DNA from 4 places in the Paenibacillus sp. FW104-T2 genome. Region 2 is predicted to be linked to each of the others. Evidence: riboswitches for the same ligand, from Rfam matches in the RefSeq annotation. Region 2 holds a riboswitch; each other region holds the start of a gene.
What was found. A riboswitch is a leader RNA that binds a small molecule or an ion and turns the genes downstream of it on or off. The one in region 2 is predicted to bind thiamine pyrophosphate.
Positions count from the first base shown of each region.

Region 1: it holds a riboswitch for thiamine pyrophosphate, as region 2 does, so the genes downstream of both, thiC (phosphomethylpyrimidine synthase ThiC) here and AC3WQ3_RS17835 (ABC transporter ATP-binding protein) in region 2, are expected to answer to the same signal.
Region 3: it holds a riboswitch for thiamine pyrophosphate, as region 2 does, so the genes downstream of both, AC3WQ3_RS13190 (thiamine phosphate synthase) here and AC3WQ3_RS17835 (ABC transporter ATP-binding protein) in region 2, are expected to answer to the same signal.
Region 4: it holds a riboswitch for thiamine pyrophosphate, as region 2 does, so the genes downstream of both, AC3WQ3_RS11135 (ABC transporter substrate-binding protein) here and AC3WQ3_RS17835 (ABC transporter ATP-binding protein) in region 2, are expected to answer to the same signal.

Region 1 is NZ_JBYTCE010000023.1:45,147-49,025, reverse strand. Features, by position in the region: gene AC3WQ3_RS23915 (hypothetical protein) at 1-323, shown strand, start outside; gene thiC (phosphomethylpyrimidine synthase ThiC) at 404-2,209, opposite strand; TPP riboswitch at 2,563-2,676, opposite strand; gene AC3WQ3_RS23905 (IclR family transcriptional regulator) at 2,799-3,542, opposite strand.
Region 2 is NZ_JBYTCE010000013.1:160,496-164,374, reverse strand. Features, by position in the region: gene AC3WQ3_RS17840 (radical SAM/SPASM domain-containing protein) at 1-681, opposite strand, end outside; TPP riboswitch at 885-987, shown strand; gene AC3WQ3_RS17835 (ABC transporter ATP-binding protein) at 1,154-1,915, shown strand; gene AC3WQ3_RS17830 (ABC transporter permease) at 1,902-2,714, shown strand; gene AC3WQ3_RS17825 (ABC transporter substrate-binding protein) at 2,807-3,874, shown strand.
Region 3 is NZ_JBYTCE010000009.1:26,926-30,804, reverse strand. Features, by position in the region: gene AC3WQ3_RS13205 (thiazole synthase) at 1-736, opposite strand, end outside; gene thiS (sulfur carrier protein ThiS) at 740-943, opposite strand; gene thiO (glycine oxidase ThiO) at 940-2,172, opposite strand; gene AC3WQ3_RS13190 (thiamine phosphate synthase) at 2,203-2,829, opposite strand; TPP riboswitch at 3,075-3,184, opposite strand; gene AC3WQ3_RS13185 (ABC-F family ATP-binding cassette domain-containing protein) at 3,293-3,879, opposite strand, start outside.
Region 4 is NZ_JBYTCE010000007.1:109,532-113,410, forward strand. Features, by position in the region: gene AC3WQ3_RS11135 (ABC transporter substrate-binding protein) at 1-938, opposite strand, end outside; TPP riboswitch at 1,148-1,260, opposite strand; gene AC3WQ3_RS11140 (VOC family protein) at 1,400-1,786, opposite strand; gene AC3WQ3_RS11145 (DUF2798 domain-containing protein) at 1,958-2,458, shown strand; gene AC3WQ3_RS11150 (MFS transporter) at 2,689-3,879, opposite strand, start outside.

The DNA.
Region 1 (3,879 bases), on a different contig from region 2:
TGGCGCGGGTGAATGAAGCACTACAGCAAGGTGAAACTAACGGGCAGGCAAACGTTGTGGCTGCTTCGAGAACAAAGGCCGCATTAATTCCTGGTACATTTGAGCTGATCATGCGCGGCGATAAGGAAGGATATATGGAGGCGGTGACAACGGGCTTGCAGCAACTAGCTGCACGGTCACCAGAGAAAACCATTGTAGCTGCTCAGCTATCCATGGCTCCCGCGGCTGCCCTTGCCTCAGCAAATACGGTTAGGGAGATCTACAGCCCGCTTGCATCGCTGGCATCTTATTTGGAGCAGCAATTAAATATTGGTAGGCGTTAGTTAGGGGCCGTTCTTCTCCCAGTAGTGGAGAGAACGGCTTTTATATATCTTAGACAGCCCAAATTGGGCTGTAATGGCGCTTAGGTTCGCGTCCGGTATTCCTCAGCCTTTTCCTGCATTCCGGCTGCCACAGCCTCATTCTCGGATAATCCTTTGTCCGCGGCAAACGCACGAATATCCTGCGTAATGCGCATGCTGCAAAATTTAGGTCCACACATGGAGCAGAAATGGGCCTCCTTGGCCCCTTCAGCCGGGAGTGTCTCATCGTGATAGGACAGCGCACGTTCCGGATCCAGGGACAGGTTGAACTGGTCCCGCCAGCGGAATTCGAAGCGGGCCTTCGACAGCGCGTCATCCCGGCGCTGTGCACGCGGATGGCCTTTGGCCAGATCAGCGGCATGTGCCGCAATCTTGTAAGCAATAACGCCTTCCCGGACATCATCCTTGTTCGGCAGGCCCAGATGTTCCTTTGGTGTCACATAGCAGAGCATCGACGTTCCGAACCAGCCGATCATCGCCGCTCCAATGGCTGAGGTAATATGGTCATAGCCTGGTGCAATATCGGTTGTCAGCGGACCAAGTGTATAAAACGGTGCTTCCTTGCAGATCTCCATCTGAAGGTCGACATTCTCCTTAATCTTGTGCATCGGCACATGTCCTGGCCCCTCAATCATCACCTGCACATCATGCTTCCACGCAATCTGTGTCAGTTCACCAAGCGTAGCAAGTTCAGCCATCTGGGCTTCATCATTGGCATCATAGATGCTGCCCGGGCGGAGTCCATCTCCGAGAGAGAAGGCTACATCATACCTTTTCATGATTTCACAGATTTCCTCAAAATGCGTGTACAAAAAGTTCTCCTGATGGTGTGCAAGGCACCATGCCGCCATAATGGAACCACCTCTGGATACAATGCCGGTCATCCGTTTGGCCGTCATCGGTATGTAACGCAACAGTACGCCTGCATGGATCGTAAAGTAATCCACACCCTGCTCTGCCTGCTCAATGAGCGTATCCCGGTACAACTCCCAGGTGAGTGCCTCGGCTTCGCCATTCACCTTCTCCAGCGCCTGATACAACGGCACCGTCCCGATTGGTACCGGAGAATTGCGGATGATCCATTCCCGGGTCGTATGGATATCCTTGCCCGTGGAAAGATCCATTACCGTATCGGACCCCCAGCGTACCGCCCAAGTCATTTTCTCCACTTCTTCTTCAATCGAAGAGGATACGGCAGAGTTGCCAATATTCGCGTTGATCTTCACGTGGAAGTGACGTCCGATCAGCATCGGTTCGCTCTCTGGATGATTAATATTGGATGGCAGAATGGCCCTGCCGCTCGCCAGCTCCTGCCGGACGAATTCCGGCTCCACGCCTTCACGAATAGCTGCAAACTCCATCTCAGGCGTAATGATGCCCTGCCTCGCATAGTGCATTTGGGTGACACAGCGTCCGGATTGTGCACGGAGCGGTTTGCCGCGGAGGCCTGGATATTCTTCAGCTCCGGTTCTCTTCCCTCCAGGCTTCAATCCGTTATCCTCCGGTTTGACGGTACGTCCCTGGTACGCCTCTACATCGTTTCGTTCTGTGATCCAGCGTGCACGCAAAGCTGGCAGGCCTGCCCGGATATCGGCGTGAAATCCAGGGTCCGTCATAGGGCCGCTCGTATCGTACACGCGCAGCAGCTCGTTATGCTCCACCCCTTGGGGTGTATTCGTGTCATGAAGGGCAATTTCACGCTCCGGTACAGCAATATCCGGCCGTGAGCCCTGAATGTAAACTTTGCGGCTGCCGGGAAACGGTTGAACCCGTCCGGCCGCCACTGTTTCCTTTTCCAACCCCTGTCCTGAATGCTCCTGTGCCGTTGTTCTGTTGTTTGTGTTCATCGCTACCTCTTCCTCCTCGTTGGTCGTCCCATGGATGGGCCAGTTTGATCGCTCGTGCACCCGTTCCATATCATCCACGCATAGGCAAGAAAAGAGCGGCCAACTTCCGAAGAAAGAACATTACAGCGGCATAGTGCAGACAGAATCTGGCACAGGCATAATCGGGTTATACCCAACTCCAGCTCTCCCGCAAAAGAAGGTAACCACCTCTGCTGCGGATGATCGCTTGACACTGTATATAAAAAAGCCGGTTCCCGAGGGAACCGGCCTATGTCCATCACCCCATAACAAGCCTGATGTCAAGCTCCCTCAAGTGGAGACATGCCAAAGGCTGGATTATGCAGTGTTCGTGGTTGTATCGCCGATTACTTCCCTACGCTGGTATGATCCAGATCAGGTGCAAAGGGTCCGGAATCTCATGCGATCCCGTCTCAGTCCGGACAATTCGGACTCCCCCAGTAACGTTAACAGTTGCGGTATGTGTACCGCAGTTCCATATTCAATTCATTGCAGCCCCCACTGGGCTGTCCATTACAGACTAGCGCAAGCCAGTCAGAAATACAACCCTTTTTCTTCCAGACACGCCGGATCAGGACAACATGAGGCCCATCTGCGCGGCTGCTTCCTTCAGCACAGGTGCATATTCGTGCAAAGTTTCCTGGGACAGGCGGCTAACGGGACCTGATACGGATAGTGCAGCAGCAATATTCCCCTTTCGATCCATAATAGGAACCGATACTGCAGCCGCTCCAGGCTCACGTTCTTCGTAGCTGGTCGCATATCCATTCTCCCGGATATCGCCCATCTGGGCCAGGTAAACTTCGGGATCGATAAATACGGGCCATTCGGGGCCATTCATCAGTTCCTCCCGGTCTTCTTCCGTCGCAAATGCCATGAGTACCTTGCTGGATGCCCCTACGGATAGAGGAAGACGTACGCCAACCGGAGCCACCCGCCGGATGGCCTGATCACTCTGAACAGCCTGAATACGGATACGCTCACTGCCATCCCGCAGGTACAGACTGACCGTTTCTCCCAAACGATCTCTGAGCCGCTCCATTGCAGGAAGCAGCAAAATGGCAGGATCATCACTGCGGGACATATGAGCAGACAGCTCCCAGATTCGAATGCCGAGCCTGTATTTCTCAGTGGCCGCATCGCGAATGACGAAGCCCTTCTCCTCCAGCGTCGCCATCAGACGATGAACCGTACTTTTGTGCAAACCAATCTGGCTCGCAATTTCTGTGAGTCCAAGATCGCTGCGTGTGGTAAAACATAATAATATATCCAGCGCCCGTTCCACAGCCCGGACGGTTAATTTGCGGTCTTCCATGGCATAATGCCCTCCTCATGTTTCATCACATGAAACTTGGTTACATAAATTATATGAGAAACAATCTCATCTGTAAACCAAAATGAGCCAAATCATGACGATATGAAGTGTAAATATTTTCTTTTTATAAGACTAAATCCCCTGCAATTTGCACCATCAGGAAATGTTACCCATATATCTTTCGGACTATATAACAATTGCGTAACAAATGCCTCCAATCAATTGACTTTGACTATATGGAAACATACGATAAAGATATAAAAGCAAGACTTTGCTGCATAGGCAAGCAAGGACATCAAGCCATATGATCTGATCTGAACTCGTTGTTATCTTCAAT
Region 2 (3,879 bases):
GACCGCCGCCTGACTGCGAAGCGCATGACAGAAGCCTTTGCCATCATCCTCTGGTGCATCCAGACTTGGCCACTGGAACTCATGGTCCTGGTTGAGATAGACATTCGGCGCAATTTTGACGCCGCTGCCTGGAACCACCTTTTCCTCAATGCGGAAATCCAGGTTGAACTCGCGCTCCAGTACCTCCAGTGTTTCCCGGTTCCGATTCATCTGGGCATTCGTGAAGTTATCCTGCGTCAGATTCCAGAGCCGGAACGAGATGATCACATTGTGCTTCACCGCTTCTCTCGCAAAGGACAAAATATTATTGAGGTATCCCTCACGGTCCGTCGATCCCTCGTGCCCGTCGAAGCTGTGCAGCGAGAAGTTCATTTGCCGCAATGCCGGTTTGCCAAGCAGTTTATGCTGGGTCTTGGGCAGCAGTGTTCCGTTCGTTGTTATGTTTACCTTGAATCCCTTCTCGTGCGCGGAATCCAGTAACAAATCAATTTTGGGGTGAAGTAACGGCTCCCCTTTGACATGCAAATAAATGTGTTTGGTATGTGGCTTAATCTGATCCAATATATTGTTGAAGACTTCAGGGTCAATGAATCCTTTGGCACGCTTCGTCTGCGGACAGAAGCTGCACGCCAGGTTACATATGCTTGTAATTTCAATATATACTTTCTTGAACGTTTTCAACTCGGGGTCCCCATTCTGCTTAGGAGGGAGAACAGTCCCACCCTCATTTGTAATCCGGCCCATATGTGCCATCCCCATTATATCGGGTTAGGAAGCCAAGGTAAATCCGCGAATGAGTTTAACGGTGTAACTTTTGCCTCTAAGCCCTCTTTACATCTCGCGGGAATGTGATATATGCTGTGTACACAACTGCATATCTTGAACGATTGCACTAGGGGAGCCTTGCGGCTGAGACGAATGAACGTATTCGGACCCTTTGAACCTGATCTGGATCATACCAGCGGAGGGAAGTGGAGCGGACTTTCAGTTAACGGATTTTTTTCATATTCATATGAACATGAATGTCGGTTGAACTTAATAGGCCCACTCATTTCTCCGGAAATGGGCGGGCTTTTTCGCGTTTACATACAGATCGCATACAACGTGCATTTCCGTTCAGGCAGTTTTTATTCCAAGGGGGTCAAGGAACCAAATGAGCAACGATGTACAGATTGACAACATGACCTTCACTTTTCCGGATCAGAGACATTCCCCCGTCCTCTCCAATGTGTCGATGTGTGTAAAAAAGGGAGAATTCGTCTCGCTGATCGGCTCCAGCGGGTCGGGCAAGAGTACGCTCTTCAAGCTGCTGGCAGGCTTGCTTGAACCGACGGACGGCACGATCGAAATTGCTGGGGTGCCGCCAGGACAGCGACTTGGTCGAGTCGCCTACATGCCGCAGAAGGATTTGCTGTTATCCTGGCGGACGGTCATGGAGAACTGCCTGCTTCCATCGGAGCTTGCCCCGTGGAAGCAGGACAAGGTGAAGCTGCGCGCTGACATTATGGCCGGACTCGACAGATTCGGCTTATCTGGCTATGAGCATGCCTACCCGGACGAACTGTCCGGCGGCATGAAGCAGCGGGTTGCCCTGCTTCGAACGTTGTTGACGGGAGGACAGCTGATGCTGCTGGACGAGCCCTTCGGCGCACTCGATGCCATGACCAAGCGAGAGATGCATCGCTGGCTGCTTGAGTTGTGGGAAAGCCTCGGCAAAACGGTGCTGTTCATTACGCATGATATCGAAGAAGCCCTGTTATTAAGTGACCGGATTGTCCTTCTCACTCCTGGCGGTCGGCAGCTGCTGGACACGACGGTGCCTCTGCCCCGTCCGAGACATTCGGGCATGGTCTACGATCCGGATCTGATACGAATGCGACAACGGTTGGAGGAACAACTACATGCGAAGCTTTAGCGTCAGCAGATGGTTTGCCCGCTATGGCCTGTTCGCTGCGCTTCTCCTCCTGATGCTTGCCAGCTGGGAATGCATCGTACGATTGGGCTGGGTCCCTTCTTTTATTATCCCTGCACCTACATCCATAGCGAGTTCTCTAGTTGAGCATCGGCATCTGCTCCTGGGAACCCATCTGCCTGCCACATTGATGGAGGTAGCAGTTGGCTTCGGCTTGTCCATCGTGGCCGGAAGCGCTTTGGCAGCGGGTATGCACCTCAGCCGTTCGATTGAAAAAGCGCTGTATCCCTTCATCGTAATCAGCCAGACGATTCCACTGATTGCCCTGTCTCCTGTGTTCATTCTGTGGTTTGGCTACACGCTCTGGAGCAAAGTCGCTGTGGTGTTTCTGATCGCTTTCTTCCCGATTGTGGTCAGCACCTATGATGGTCTCCGTCAAGGCGACCCGGAACAGCGCGAACTGCTGATGACCATGGGAGCAAGTAAGTGGGATCTGTTTCGCAAGCTTCAGGTACCTCTTGCGCTGCCCTCTTTCTTTTCAGGATTGAAGATGTCGGTGGTGTACTGCGTGGTCGGGGCAACCATTGGCGAATGGCTCGGAGGCAGCAAAGGTCTTGGTTATTTCAGCCGCAGAATGTCCAGCAGCATGAATACCGACGCAATGTTTGCATCCATTCTGCTGTTATCCCTGCTGGGCATCGGTCTGTTCGTGCTTATTGCCTGGCTGGAGCGAGTCCTCGGATTGAAGCGGAATGCAGAGCATGCACGCAGAGGAAAGTCGATGAAAAGGCAATCGCAATGAGATAACAAGTGCTGCTCCTTCCTGTCGATCTCTTTAAAACATATCAGCGATTGGAACCAAACAAAAATGAAAGAAACGAGGCCCATTTATCCATGAAAAAAAAGAAACTCATTCACATCCTGCTTCCTGCCCTCATCTGTTTATTACTGATCGTCAGCGGTTGTGGCAATACGGGTGCGAACCCATCATCGTCCGATTCCGATCCCCAGGTACAGGGCACAGATTCAACAACAACCGGATCGTCGTCTGGTGACCATGATTCATTGTCCATCATGCTCGACTGGTATCCGAATGCAGTCCATTCCTTTATATACGCTGCACAGGAGAATGGATATTTCGCAGACCAAGGTCTCGATGTGGACATTCAGATGCCTGCCGATACGAATGATGCACTCAAACTTGTAGCCGCTGGCAAAGTGGACCTGGCGCTGAGCTATCAGCCGCAAATTTTGCTAGCCCGTGGAGAAGGCATTCCCGTACGATCCATTGCTGCTGTCGTTCGGCATCCACTCGTTCATCTGCTGACGAAAACGGACGGCAACGTGAACTCGCCCAAAGATCTTGAAGGACTGACGGTAGGGTATTCCTCCGTTCCCCTATATGAAGCCATGGTGCGTACGATGATTAGTCAGGATGGCGGCGATCCGGACCGTATGAATTTGGTGGATGTCGGTTTTGATCTGATCCCTTCGCTTGCCTCCGGTCAGGCCGATGCGATCATGGGTGGTTTTATCAATCATGAACAGTTGATTCTTGAGAAAGAAGGTCATCCCGTTAAGTCAATTAACCCCGTCGATTACGGCGTGCCGGATTATTACGAACTCGTTCTTACAGCAAGCGACGAGGGAATTGAGGCGAAGAAGGATCAGCTCACCCGCTTCGTCAAGGCGATCCAGGAAGGTCAGAACTATGTGACCGAGCATCCCGATGAAGCTTTGAACATCCTGCTCGCACACGAAAATGAGACGTCCCCGCTGGATCGGGAAATTGAAACAAAGAGCCTGGACATCCTGCTCCCGCTCATGACTGAAGAAGGTATTCCGTTCGGCTGGCAGGAACCTTCCTCCTGGGATAACGTGCGGAAGTGGCTGGTACAACGTGAATTGATTCCGGATTCGGTACAGGCCGAGGATGCGTTTATCAACTTGCAGGATAAGTAAAAAGC
Region 3 (3,879 bases), on a different contig from region 2:
TGGCTGCCGCATAACGCTTAACGGGTATCATGCCTGCTTCATAAGCAAGTCTTCCCGCTTCAACTCCCATTCGCATCGCTTTTGCCATTTTAACCGGATCTCCCGAACCGGATACCGCCGTATTCAACAGCACACCATCCGCCCCCAGCTCCATGGCATATGCAGCATCTTTGGGGGAACGCAATCCGGCATCCACAATTACAGGAACAACCGCTTGCTCCATTATAATTTCCAGGTTGTACGGGTTGATAATGCCTCTTCCTGCTCCGATCGGTGAAGCTCCAGGCATGACTGCATGAACCCCAAGCAGCTGCAGCCGTTTGGCTAAAATCACATCATCCGAGATATAAGGCAGTACGATGAATCCTTTTTCCAACAGGATCTCGCAGGCCTTGTATGTTTCGATCGGATCTGGCAGCAGTGTGATCCCATCTCCGATCACTTCTACTTTTATCATATCACAAAGTCCTGAGGCACGGGCAAGTTCAGCGATTCGGACGGCCTCTTCTGCCGTGGAAGCACCCGCGGTGTTAGGGAGTAAAGTGAATCGCTTCAAATCGAGTGTATCCAGGAAGTGGCGTTTATCCCGATCTTCCAAGTTCAAACGTCGAACGGCAAAAGTCAACACTTCGGTTCCTGACGCTTCTACCGCTTGACTCTGTACATCCAAATCGTCAAATTTGCCCGTACCCAACAACAATCTAGAATGAAATGAATGGTGTCCTATCTTCAGCATGTTTTAACCGCCTCCCACAAAATGTACGATCTCAATTCGGTCTCCGTCTCTTAATACGGTGGATGCATGGTGTTCCCTCATCAAAATCTGACGATTTAACTCAACCACCACAGTTTTCACCTGCAAATTAAAGGATTGCAGCAACTGATCCACATGATTCAAATCGTCGTCAATGTTCATGCTCTGCCCGTTTACGATGATGTTCACTGCATAATCTCCTTTCTGCTCAAACGCTCTGGACGCAATTCATCAATGCCAAGCTCCTCCGAAGAATGGCCAGCCATCAAATCAGCCATCAGGCTGCCGGTAATTGCACTCAGTAAGATGCCGTTTCTGTAATGTCCAAACGCGGTATATAACCCGGGTATGCTTTTACAAGCTCCCAGATAAGGCAAACCGTCAGGGGTTGATGGTCGAACCCCTGCCCAGGCACGGATAAACTGGGCTTGCTGTATTCGAGGGACCCACCCTGCTGCGGATGCAAGCAGCTTTTGGATGCCTTCAACAGTAACTTCTCGATCTGAGCGTCCCGGTAAACTGGTAGCTCCGATCCAAACTTCGCCGTTTGCTTTGGGGACAATGTATACATTATCTGCATAAACCGTCTTGTCAGGTCTGTAATCTGCATCATGTTTCGGAAATTGTATTGCTGCAATTTCACCTTTTACGGGAAGAGTGGGCAGGTTAAGACCCACCTGCTTCAACATATCTCCACCTTGTAATCCAGCTGTGATAACCACATGTTTACACGTTAATCTTCCAATCGACGTTTCCACACCCTGGATTCCACTCGAATCCGCAGTTAGACTAACATTGTGTACACCTTCGATTACTTTAGCTCCCATTGTTTGAGCTGCTCCCGCATAGGCACGTGCCAAATTGACAGGGAGAAGTTCACTTTCTGAAGCCCTATATAGAGCCCCGAAAGTTTCCTTGCTTATCCATGGGGCTTCACGTTGAAGCTTTGAATGATCCCACCACATTTGCTCTGTAGGCAAAACTGTACTTCTTCTCGAATCGCTATACGTTTTCATCTCGGCTTCATTCCGAAATGGTGTAATAAATCCACTCTGCTGCAGGCCAATTTCAATGCCGCTTAGTAGTTCAAGCTGTTCTTTTTGCTGATACAGTCGTTTTCTACTTTCATATGCTAGCTTTGACATCACAGTAGTATGAAACGTCTCGCTGTCTGCAGCTAACATGCCCGCTGCCGCAGAAGATGTCTCACTTGCAATACGCACACGCTCGATTAAAATCACTTCTTTACCTCGTGAAGCTAGCTCATACGCGATGGCACAACCTATAACGCCGCCTCCCACAATAATAGTTTCCGCATGAAGCTTGCCACGAATATTTCCACGTATTTGGGTCGTACAAGCTGCTCCATTTCGGTAAAGGCTGCCACTTCGTCTTCGGCCTCTTGCTTCTCCGTTCATTCATTCACCTCCGTTATTCATTCTTTCTTTCTATCGTTCAATAGCCCACCTCAAGGCTGCTGCCGCACTTTCCGGATTATCACTGGTCCAGATCGAAGATATTACTGCCGCACCATTTGCTCCGGCTGCACGTACAGCAGCTATGTTTGCCGGTTCAATTCCGCCAATGGCAATTACGGGAATGGAAACAGCTGAGCATATTTCAGACAGTGCATCTATCCCTCTCGGCTTGATCCCAGGTTTACTGCTGGAGGAAAATACATGACCATAAAAGAGATAATCCGCTCCCCGTTCTTCAGCTGCTCTAGCTTCGTGAAGAGAGTGAACAGAGATACCGAGACGAAGTCGATCGCATTTGTTCAGGCTGCTGCCTTGAGTAGTCGCCATATCGGACTGACCCCAATGAATCCTCTCAATGAAAACATGTTTCTCCAACTTATTCAGCTCACATAGACCATTGATTACGATCCTGTCAGATGGAATTCCTGCGTTCAGCAAACTGTGAGCCCATTGAATTTTTTGTTCGGTGGTTAGATGTTTTTCCCGGATGTGGATATAGTCAAGCCAAGGCCATGCATCCGCTGCAATCTTCAGAAAACGTTGTTGATCCCCTACCCCTGGTGAAACAGCATGCAGTTCAAACGATAGTGATTTCACAGGTTTTTTAAAGGTATCCGTTTGGTTTCACCTTCCTTGCCGTCACAATATGTAAGCACAAAAAAGCCACTCCCGTAGGGAGTGGCCGCGATAACATGTCCAGTTAGTTAAATGAGCTTCACATGCCAGTTGTCAGGTATACAAGCTATTAAATCATAGCCCTGATATATACGAGATACCTTCATGTTCCACTTGTGAGCATTCACATTCGCTACAAAATCGAATATTAATTTGCCCATATCATTAACTAAAACGCGCCACTTCCCTACGCTGGTATAATCCAGATCAGGTGCAAAGGGTCCGGAATCGCATTATTCCATCTCAGCCGCATCGAGCGGCCCCCCTAGTGATCGTATGAAGTTGTAGCCTATGTTACCATAGTCACCTTTTTTTGTCACCGTTGATTTTCAAACTCATGTTGCTGAATGTTTTGATTGTAGAGCACTAGATTGCTCCGCAACAACTAGTTTTTCTCAGACCAGGCTTCAACGTCCCATGTCTTGGTGACCCAATCCTGATAAAATTCAGGTTCATGCGAAACGAGCAGCACTGTACCTTTAAACTCTTGTAAAGCTCGTTTTAGCTCCGCTTTTGCTGTTACATCCAAGTGGTTTGTCGGTTCATCAAACAGGATCCAGTTGCTTTCACGCATCAGAAGCTTGCACAAGCGAACTTTCGCTTGTTCTCCCCCACTAAGTGCACTCAGCGGACGAGTGATATGCTCGTTTTTCAAACCACAGCGGGCCAGATGCCCGCGTACTTCATTCTGAGTTAGATGGGAGAATTCGTTCCACACATCTTCAATTGGGGTAATGTTACCAGCCCGAACTTCTTGTTCAAAGTAAGCCGTTTCCAGATAATCCCCCAGGAACGTTTTACCGCTGATCGGCGGGATTTTGCCCAATATGGTTTTAAGAAGTGTCGACTTACCTACACCGTTACATCCAACAATGGCTATTTTCTCACCACGTTCAATGGTCATTGTCATCTTAGGCAGCAAAGGGTAGGAATAACCAATCTCGAAATCAATTCCCTCGAATACTGTTTTGC
Region 4 (3,879 bases), on a different contig from region 2:
TGTTTTTGCTCACCCCAGCGCGGAGCGTCATCCTTGTATTTCGGGCTCAGCCATTTCTGACTTGCCACCACAAGGTCCTTATCGAGATCAGGTACAGCCTTGATTAAAATGTCTGCCGCTTCTTCGGGATGATCAATCGCATATTGATACCCTTCGGAAGTAGCCTTCATAAACGCCTTCACCAGCTCCGGGTCATTCTGAATGGTCTGCTCGTTCGTCACGAGTACAGGCGTGTAATAGTCCAGCGCATCGGAATAATCCTTCACATACAGCATGTCGAGGGGTTCACCGCGCAGCTCGGCTTCAATGCCGGTCCATGCATAGAAAATCCATGCAAAATCAATGTCCCGTTTCACTGCGGTAAAAAAGTCGGCGTCGCCCATATTGATATTCTTCACTTTGGACACATCGGCGCCTTCGCCTTCCATAATGGATTGCATAACTGCTTCTTCAACGGGTGATCCCCAGCCGCCATAGGATTTGCCTTCGAAATCCTTGGGTGATTTAATGTTTCGGTCCACCGGAGCGGCGAATCCTGACGTATTATGCTGAATGACCGCTGCAATGGAGACGAGCGGAACGTCCTGTGTACGGGCCTGTGTTACGCTCTCCTGATAACTTACCCCAAAAGGAACTTCGTTTGAGGCTACCATCGTATCTGCACCGCCGGCTCCCGGCTGCACAATCTCGACATTCAAGCCTTCTGCCTGGTAAAATCCTTGATCCACGGCGGCATACAGCCCGGTGTGATTCGTATTGGGTGTCCAGTCGAGCACGACTTTAACATCCTTCAATGCTGCGCCGTCACCTTCGCTGCTGTTTTCAGTGGTGCTGCTGCCGTTTTGTCCTGCAGGTGCTGCTTCCTTGCTGCCGCATGCAGCGACGGTGACCAGTGTCACACACAAGAGCAGGAGTCCGATCATTTTACGCCATCTCATCTTGTTTTTCTCTCCTTCATATGGTCCGGCCAGTGGCGCGGGGTACTCCTTGGCTTCATATCCAAGCATGGTGCATAAATCCTTCGATTTATACCAGCTATGATCCGGATGACGTACTTTTTGTGTCAAAAAGATACCATCAAAAAAAGCGCCCCGTAATCCGGGACGCGTGCAGGCGTTAGAGAGGTGGCTGCAGCACATGGCTGGGCCAATTCGATATACTCCGATTCCTACGCTGGCATGATCCAGATCAGGTCTAAGGGTTAGTATCTTGATGGGATACACTCTCAGCCGGCCAATTCCGACTCCCCTGGGAAACTATGAAGTTACGGGCATTACTAGGTGTAATTATAGGCCAGGGGCCGGAATGTGTCCAGTCAGGAACTGGATGGAATAGTCAAGGGTGATTTGCCTGTGGGAATGTATTGAATAGGTGCAAGAACAAGGACGTAGTCCGTGACTTAACGCTGGAAGAACTCAATCCATTCTTTCTCCGGTCCATAGATGAAGAAGTAGCGATAGCCATTGGGCAGCGTAATGATCTCTCCGTCAATAAACTCGGCCTTCGTCTCCTGAATACGCTTATATTCCGCATCTAGGTCCTCCACGTGGATGGCAAAATGGTGCACCGTTCCTTCCGAAGGCAGTTTATCGCTGTATCCCTGAATCAATTCAATCTCCGTTTCATCGCTACCATGGAAGCCAAGGAAAGCGAGCTGAATAACACCATTCGTGTGGGTTACGCGATCTTTCAATTCCAGTCCTACGATCTCCGTATAGAAACGCAGTGTTGTCTCCAGATCACGTACAGCAATGCCGATGTGGTCAATACGTTTTTGAAAACCCATCATGAGACCTCCCAAATTCAGAAAATTGTTTCTTACATATTAAGGGATATGATAGATTTCTAATTCCGAGTTGTCAAATGTGATTTAATTTAAATTCACAGAATGTTCACTTATGTGGAGATATTCGCGATCTTTATAATTGGCAGAGTAAACAGAGAGGATGAGAGAGAGTTGCCAACCACGAAGAAAGAACATATTTATTTTGGCTTGATGATGTGTACAGGAATGGTCATCGTGATGATGTCCTTCAACCTGATTTACAACGGATTAATCGGTAGATTATCCCCACTTGAATTACTGTTTCAGTTTGTTTTGTGTTTTGCTATTGCTTTCCTGGTGGAATCCTTTGTTGTCGGTCCGGTAGCCCAGAAAGTTGCTTTTTCACTGCCGTTTGACAAGTCCAACAAGCTTCTCGGTATAGTGGCCATGTCTTGCTGCATGGTTGTTGGCATGGTTTTGATCATGTCCTTTTATGGTATGGTCACGTCTTATTTTGCGAATCAGTTGGTGGGTAAACCGCTCCTCGAAACCTATCTTCACACCATCGCTCGTAACTTTAGCCTGGCCCTTCCGCTGCAGCTTCTCATTATTGGGCCCCTTGTTCGCTATGTATTCCGTACATTTATTAAAGGGAAAGAAGTGGTAGCTCCCTTGATCAACAATGAAGCTTAGTAAACCTGCTGAATGTAATTCATAAATTAATGCTAATTTTTTTTTACTCCAGAAATGAAATAAACTGCCGCAAACTATTTCCTGGGCAATCATGATGTAGACCATTGAACAGCACGAGTTTCACTCTACAGTGCGATTGTTGAAGCAAAAAGGGCTCCGAAGCATGCGCTGCGGAACCTCTTTACATTATAGCTTAACTGGTGAATTTAATACGATTCGCAAGACGGTAATCAAACGGAACCTGCATGTTGTCTGCTCTGCCACTGATAAGCAACCAAGCTGATTACAAGCAGACCTGCAGAGAATAGCGCAAGCATCCATGTGGATTGATTGATGTCCAGATGATCCAGACTCCAACCGGTAAGCAGAGGCAGAATGGCGCCGCCGACTCCGCCAGACGCAATCAGTATACTGGGAGTAGACTCTTCTGTTCCTGGCAGCATTTTGCTGGCAAAAACGAGAGCAATGGAGAAAACCCCTAAAAACGCCAGTCCAAGCAGGAGAATAATTAGAAAAGCAGACCAGATCTGGTTGGTAAACGGAAAAATGGCCATTAACAGCACAGCTGCCAGACAGCTGTACAAAATGTACACGCGATACTGGAACTTTTCAGCGATATATCCGGCGAAGAGTCTCCCAATAGACATCGCGATCCAGAAACAGGTAACACTAAGAGCTGCCCCAGCTTCCTTCATGTTCATTTTTTCAATTAGAATGGCAGGCATGAAGTTGGCAAGACTCATCTCCGTGCCGACATAGAGAAAGAAAAATACTACGAATAAGATCATCAGGGCCAGATTACGACCTCGATAGATTGAACTGGTAGTGTCACGGTCTGAAGGAGACACACCATCAGAAGCTTCCACCGCATGGATGTGTCCAGCAGCGGCATCTGGCTGGCGCCTGCCGAGTGCATGATCCAGCTCCCCGAATGACATTCTGGCCCAGAAGAGGAATGTCAGTGCTGAACAGACGGCAACGACGAGGAAGGACATGCGCCAGTACCCTGCCGAGATCAGACCGCTGGCGATCAGCGGCATGACCATGGCTCCGATGCCGAATAATACTTCAAGCCTGCTCATCGCAACTGCGGTATTTTCTTTGATGGCCGCAATGATGATGGTTCCGATTACGGCTTCAATCATGCCGAATCCAAAACCGGCTGCGGGTGCAATGACAAACATGAGGCCCCAGGGAGGCAGCAGCATATAGGATAACTCTGCAATGCATAGCAGAGCTGCTGCGATAAGTAAGCCGCCGCGTTTGCCAAAGCGACGATTTAACGGAGGGGATAACAGTACACCGCCCAGGAATCCGGCAAATTGGGCAAAGATCAGTGTTCCTCCCTGACTGTAATCTTTGCCATAATGTTCTAGTGCGACAGGCAGAATGGAACCGAGGACCACGTGTGCAAGTCCGAT